One region of the Rhizobium sp. ZW T2_16 genome, then DNA from elsewhere that is predicted to be linked to it. Evidence: riboswitches for the same ligand, from Rfam matches in the RefSeq annotation. Region 1 holds a riboswitch; the other holds the start of a gene.
The links. Region 1 has a riboswitch for cobalamin ahead of ACI3K0_RS08690 (ABC transporter substrate-binding protein). Riboswitches for the same ligand answer to the same signal wherever they lie in the genome.

Region 1 (3,397 bases):
ACAGCCTCGAAATTCGGCGTGCTGTTGGCGATGCGGTGGACTTGCTGATTGTCGGCTGCAAGTTCCGGCAGAACCGGCGAGACCCAGATGGCGCTTCCGGCCATGCGATCGGCAAGGCCGAGCATCAGCAGGATCTCGGTACTGTTCTGGCCGAGGCCCACGGCTTTCTGCGGAGCCTTTTCAATGACGACGTTCGAACCGCAATTATCGATCGTCAGCGGGTATGCGGTCGGGGCGGCGAATGCCGTGGAGGTGAGGGCTCTGAGGGGAAGCGCAACAAGAGCGGCGATCAGGCCGTATTTCATGTCCTGTCCTTTCGGATGACGGATGAGGTGCCGGAAAACACCGCCCGGCCGGATGGCGGGCGGTGCAGGCGGCATGGCTTAGTTCGCAAGTCCGAAGGACTGGATGCCTTTTGCAAGCGTTTCAATGCCGTCGATCGTGCGGATCGTCGGGTTCATCGACTGCGCGTCCATCATCACGAAATGCTTCTTCTTCACCGCATCGAGCTGGCTGACGACCGGGTCGCTTTCGAGGAAGGAAACCTTTACCGCCGGATCATCGGCGGCATAACGGCGGCGATCCATGGTGGCGATGACGATCACGGCGGGATTGGCTTCAGCGATCGTTTCCCAACCGACCAGCGGCCATTCCTCTTCGGTCGTCACGACATTCTTCGCGCCAAGCGTCTTGAGGATATAGGCCGGTGCGCTGTTCTTGCCGGCGATAAAGGCATCGCCCTTGGTTTCCTTGCTGGAGAACCAGAAGACGATCGGCAGGTTCTTCGCTTCCGCGCCTTTGATCGAGGCGACGGCGGCGGCTTCACGGGCCTTCAGGTCCGCGATAAGCGTGTCGCCACGATCCTGGATGTCGAAGATTTCGGCCAATTCAGCGATTTCCCGATAGATCAGGTCCATCGTGAACAGTTCCTTGCGCACGCCATCGCCGCCTTCAAGATTGGTCTTGGCGACACAATCGGCCGGCGAGATATAGGTGTTGACGCCGATATCGGAAAACTGTTCGCGCTTGGCGACGGAGCCCATCGGACCGACATGCCATTCGAATTCTGCGGCGACAAGATCAGGCTCCAGCCCGACGATGGATTCGAAGCTCGGATCGTTGTCGGCAAGCCGTCTGATCTGCGCATTCGCCTCGGCATATTGCGGCAGCACAGGGCCGACCCAGACGGCCGTGCCGGCAACCTTGTCTGCAAGGCCGAGCGAATAGAGAATTTCGGTCATGCCCTGACCGATGGAAACGATTTCGCCGGGTGCCTTGTCGAAGGTCACCTTCTGTCCGCAATTTTCAACCGTCAGCGGATAGCTGGTCGAGGCTGCGAATGCGGTTGCGGGAAGCGCTGCGGTGGAAACCGCAAACAGTGCGGCGATCAAGCCGAGTTTCATGTCCTGTCCTTTCGAAGGAAATGGCTTTGCCGGGATGAAAGGCAGGACGATGCGAGGCCGCTTCTGCGGTCCACATCAAAATGGCGGGCGACGGGGTCGCTTGCGTCATATCATTCTCCCTGCCGGAACACCTCGTCCGGTATTGGTTAGGCCCAAAGCTGACGGCAGGTCTCCTGACTCGCGGCTCGAGCGCCTTGCCGTCTCCTTCCCGGTCAAAAAACCAGTGGATGTGACGAAAGGCTCGCCGCTTACAGTTGCGAGGGCAGTCGCGGGCTCGGTCAAAAAGACCTCACCGCGTTCCCTTTTCATCTGCGAATGCAGAACCGTAGCGTGCCCTTGATAGGAGACACACCGGAGCTTGTCCAGTGAACTTGCGTGATGAGCCGCTTCCAACCCGATGGCTTGACAGCGTCTCGATCACATGATGACGTAATAGTATAACGTAACAAAAGCTGCAATGGACATCTGCGATGAAAAATAGGCTCCCCGTCACCGTGCTCTCCGGCTTCCTTGGCTCCGGCAAGACGACCATGCTCAACCACATTCTCGCCAATCGGCAGGGGATGCGCGTCGCGCTGATCGTCAACGACATGAGCGAGGTGAATATCGACGCAGCCCTCGTGCGCGACGGCGGCGCCAATCTGTCGCGCACCGAGGAACGACTGGTGGAGATGACCAATGGCTGCATCTGCTGCACGCTGCGCGACGATCTCCTGAAGGAAGTGCGTGCGCTCGCAGAGCAGGGGCGGTTCGATTACCTGCTGATCGAATCGACCGGCATCGCCGAACCGCTGCCGGTCGCCGCCACCTTCGATTTTCGGGATGAAAACGGCCAGAGCCTTTCGGACATATCGAAACTGGACACGATGGTGACCGTCGTCGATGCCGCCAATCTTCTGAAAGACTACGGTTCCGGTGACTTCCTTGCCGATCGTGGCGAAACGGCAGGTGAGGGCGATAATCGCACGATCGTCGATCTTCTGGTCGAGCAGATAGAATTCGCCGATGTGGTGGTGCTGAACAAGATCGGCACCGCGACGCCGGACGAACGCGACGCCGCGCGAAAAATCATCGTGGCGCTCAATCCCGATGCCAGGTTGATCGAGACGGATTTCGGCAAGGTGGACCTCAGGGATGTTCTGGGCACAGGCCGTTTCGATATCGACAAGGCGGAACAGCACCCGCTTTGGTTCAAGGAACTGCACGGGTTCAAGGACCATGTGCCGGAGACGGAGGAATACGGCATCCGCTCCTTCGTCTACCGCGCCAGAAGGCCGTTCGACCCGGCGAGGTTCCAGCGCTTCATCGACAGGTCATGGCCGGGTGTCGTCCGTGCCAAGGGCTTCTTCTGGCTGGCGACACGTCCGCATTTCGTCGGCGAAATCAGCCAGGCCGGTGCTCTGGTCCGCACCGGCCGGACGGGACTGTGGTGGTCTGCCGTTCCGAAGGAACGCTGGCCGCAGACGCCTGAGTTTGCTCGGATGATGAAACCCTATCTCGATCCCGTCTGGGGTGACCGGCGACAGGAGGTCGTCTTTATCGGTGCCGACCCTATGAATGAACAGAAGATCAGAACCGAGCTGGATAGCTGTCTCATTGAGGCTCCGGCATTCACTCCGGAACTCTGGACGCACCTTGCCGATCCCTTCGCAAGCTGGGAACGCAAGGCCTCGTGAACTGAGGCTGTGTTGATCGCCGTGGCCGACGCGCCTTAAAGCGCGTTGGCCAATGCAACGAATTCCTCGACGGAAAGCGTCTCTGCGCGGCGCTGGGGATCGATACCGACCTTGTTGAGCAGCGTTTCGCCGCCGACCGGCTTCAGGCTCTGGCGCAGCATTTTGCGGCGCTGGCCGAAGGCGGCGTGGGTGATGCGTTCCAGCTTGTTGGCATCGCAGGGCAGGGGCTTGGCCTTCGGTGTCAGATGCACAACGGTCGACGTCACCTTCGGCGGTGGTGAGAAGGCCTGCGGCGGCACGTCGAACACCATATGTGCA
Region 2 (3,397 bases), on a different contig from region 1:
TGGTGGCGAGTATGTGCATCCTTTTCCTCGGCCGGTGGCTCTTATGCCGCCAGCATTTTTTCGATCGCGGCGCGGTCGATGCCTTTTTCGCCGATCACGACGAGGCGGCTCTGGCGGTTTTCGCCAGGTGCCCAGGCGCGGTCGAAATAGTGGTTCACGCGCGATCCTACCGCCTGAACCTGCAGGCGCATCGGCTTGTTCGCGACGTCGACAAAGCCCTTTATGCGCAGCACGTTTTCCGCTTCCGCGGTCGCCGAAATACGGGCAGCCAGCGCTTCGGGGTCGGTTACCGAGGCCAGATCGATAACGAAACTGTCGAAATCGTCGTGGTCGTGGTCGAGTTCGTCGTCATGATGGGTCTTGCGGTTCTCGATATCGTCCTCGACGGCAAGGCCAAGGCCGATCAGAACGCTGGGATCAACCGCACCATTTGCAGCCGGTACGATTCTCACGGCACGCGGCAGATGCGCCTGAACTCGGCCTTTGGCGGCTGCAAGCGAAGCCTGATCGAGAAGGTCGGTCTTGGTCAGCACGATCATGTCGGCACAGGCGACCTGGTCCTCGAACACTTCTTCGACCGGATCGTCATGATCGATCGAGCTATCGGTCTGGCGCTGGGCTTCGAGCGCATCGTGGTCATCGGCAACACGGCCTTCGGCCAGTGCTACACCATCAACGACCGCAATCACGGCATCTACTGTCACACGCGCCTTCACGGCCGGCCACTGAAACGCCTGTACGAGCGGCTTCGGCAGGGCAAGACCGGAAGTCTCGATCAGGATATGGTCAACGCGCGGCTCGCGGGCGAGAATCTGGTCGATCGCCGGCACGAAATCGTCTGCCACCGTGCAGCAGATGCAGCCATTGGCCAGTTCGATGATGTTGTCGTCCGGGCAGCTCTCGATGCCGCAGCCTTTCAGCACCTCGCCATCGATGCCGACATCGCCGAATTCGTTGACGATGATCGCCAGCCGCTTGCCGTCCAGCTTTTCGATCAGGTTGCGGATCAGCGTGGTCTTGCCGGCGCCGAGAAAGCCGGTAACGACGGTGCAGGGAACCTTATCGAACTTAGGGGCGAAGTTTTCGCTCATGAAGGCATGTCCTCGTGGTGATGAAAGGGTGGGATACGGGCCGTCATGCCTTTTCCACGAAGGCACATCGGGCGGCCGCGAAGGGGCAGGAAACCGCGCTCGTCTTCGGCCAGCATCATCGCGCCGGTGACGATGTCGTCGGCATCTTCGGTGGAGAGGTGGCCAAAGACATAGGACCAGCCGGAACGGTGGTTGAAGGCCGCACTCGGGCTCTTATCGCAATTGGCAAGGCAGGTGACCGGCTTGACGGTAAGCGGCTTGCCCTTAGCTGCCAGTTTCAGCGCTTCGATCAGGTCGATACCGGGGCGGGCCTCGCTGTCCGTCGCCTCGCGGCAATTGGTGCAGACGAAGATCGTCACGTCGACGTTGCCGGCATTGCCGCCGACGGTCGTTCCGGTTTCGTCTTTTCGCGCATCATCTGTCATCAGGCCGCACTACCGCCGGGTTACTCAAGTCGGGGTGCGGAACAGGAAAGCCAAGCCATCCTGCAGCGATGATTGAAGCCTTTGCCGGAGCACCCCGCCCGGAAAAGCACGATTTTCAAACGGCAGGTCTCCTGGCTCGCGGGTCGTCACCATCCGCCTGCCTTCCCAGAAGGGTCCATGGCCGGACCTCTCCAGTGGCGTCTCTGGCGTGATGGCTCGCCGCACACAGTTGCGGGGGCAGCCGCGGCATTGGACCGTTTTATCGGTCCGCACCGCATTCTCTCTTAGCCCCTGCCGTTGCCGGCAAGGGACCGTCGTGGCGCTCAAGTAAGCGTTCCGCGGTCAAACTGTCAATGTCGCAAAGGCGATTGCCGATAGAACCGAATTGACTATAGTGGATCTGTCTTTGGTGCCCGGAAGGGTTACTCAAGGGAATGCGGTGCGACGATCTTTCGTCAAACCCGCGGCTGCCCCCGCAACTGTAAGCGGAAAGCCTTTGCCCAAAACGGCCATCCGGTCGTCAAGCCACTGGAGCAATCCCTTTACGGATTGAACTGGGAAGGCGGGTGAAGGCGCCCGATCCGCGAGCCAGGAGACCTGCCAGAGACATTCGGCAATGGTAACAGCCCTCGGGTGGAGGGCAGAAAGACGAAGTCCATGGTTACGAATTCTGCTGCAGCCGCAGCCAGCGTTTCCGCATCAAAAATCATTCCTCTTAGCATGTCGGCCCTTCTTGGCCTGTTCATGGTCGGTTTCGTCGGCTTCTCGCATCTGGAAGTCGTACATAACGCCGCTCACGATACGCGCCATTCGCTGGCCTTCCCCTGCCACTAAGAGGAATTTCAAAATGTCGTTGTTTCGTAACATCGTCCTCGCGGCGGTGGTCGCCGGGTTATTGTCCGGCCTGCTGATGACCGTGATGCAGAGTTTTTCCACCGTGCCGCTGATCCTGCAGGCGGAAACTTTTGAAAATGCCGGCGGCGAAGAGGCCGGACACAGCCATTCGCATGACGCAGCGCCTGCCATCGGTGCGGCCCAACCAGCTGCCGCAGATCACCATCATGACGAAGAAGCCTGGGCGCCTGCCGATGGTTTCGAGCGTTTCATCTATACCGCTTCGGCCGATGTGCTCGCCGCCATCGGTTTTGCGCTCGTCGCGATCGCACTTGCCGAAGCGCTCGGCGGCTTTGGCGGCTGGCGAGGTGGTTTGATGTTCGGCATTGCCGGCTTCCTCACCGTCAGCCTTGCGCCGGGTCTCGGCCTGCCACCGGAACTTCCGGGCATGCCTGCCGCCGAACTCGGTCCGCGTCAGCTCTGGTGGGTCTCGACCGCTATCTGCACCGCTGCCGGCCTCGGTCTTCTTGCCTATACCCGTTCCGCCTTGCTGTCGGCTCTGGCGATCGTACTTCTGGTTGCTCCGCATCTGGCAGGTGCGCCGCTCCCGCCAAGCCATGAAACTGCTGTGCCGATCGAACTGCACGCCCGTTTCGTCAATGCCGTTTATGCCACCAATCTGATTTTCTGGGCGGTTCTCGGTGTTGCCGCTGCTGTGCTAAGGCAGACGTTTCGTAGCGGAGAACATGTGTCTCTCAAAACCGAAAGGGAGCTTGCAGCGCGTTGAAAAATATCGATGAAACCGCCGAGGAGCGTCATCGCGCCAAGATGGCGAACCGCAAGGCGGTTCAGGATGCCGAAGTCGCCGAGAAGACCCTGGAAAAGGGTCTTCTCATCGTCCATACCGGTCCCGGCAAGGGCAAGTCGACGGCGGCCTTCGGGCTTGCGCTACGCATGCTCGGCAACAACCGTCGTGTCGGTATCGTGCAGTTCATCAAGGGCGCATGGTCGACCGGCGAACAGCCGGCGCTTGCCGTGTTCGGCGAT

Region 2: another riboswitch for cobalamin. It lies ahead of ACI3K0_RS19735 (DUF1636 domain-containing protein); the one in region 1 lies ahead of ACI3K0_RS08690 (ABC transporter substrate-binding protein).

Annotation. Positions count from the first base shown of each region.
Region 1 covers NZ_JBJDRG010000002.1:633,182-636,578, forward strand. The annotation lists gene ACI3K0_RS08685 (ABC transporter substrate-binding protein) at 1-305, opposite strand, end outside; gene ACI3K0_RS08690 (ABC transporter substrate-binding protein) at 384-1,403, opposite strand; cobalamin riboswitch at 1,549-1,746, opposite strand; gene zigA (zinc metallochaperone GTPase ZigA) at 1,874-3,079, shown strand; gene rsmA (16S rRNA (adenine(1518)-N(6)/adenine(1519)-N(6))-dimethyltransferase RsmA) at 3,115-3,397, opposite strand, start outside.
Region 2 covers NZ_JBJDRG010000008.1:162,749-166,145, forward strand. The annotation lists gene cobN (cobaltochelatase subunit CobN) at 1-19, opposite strand, end outside; gene cobW (cobalamin biosynthesis protein CobW) at 42-1,091, opposite strand; gene ACI3K0_RS19735 (DUF1636 domain-containing protein) at 1,088-1,516, opposite strand; cobalamin riboswitch at 1,620-1,847, opposite strand; cobalamin riboswitch at 1,907-2,136, shown strand; gene ACI3K0_RS19740 (CbtB-domain containing protein) at 2,174-2,350, shown strand; gene ACI3K0_RS19745 (CbtA family protein) at 2,364-3,137, shown strand; gene cobO (cob(I)yrinic acid a,c-diamide adenosyltransferase) at 3,134-3,397, shown strand, end outside.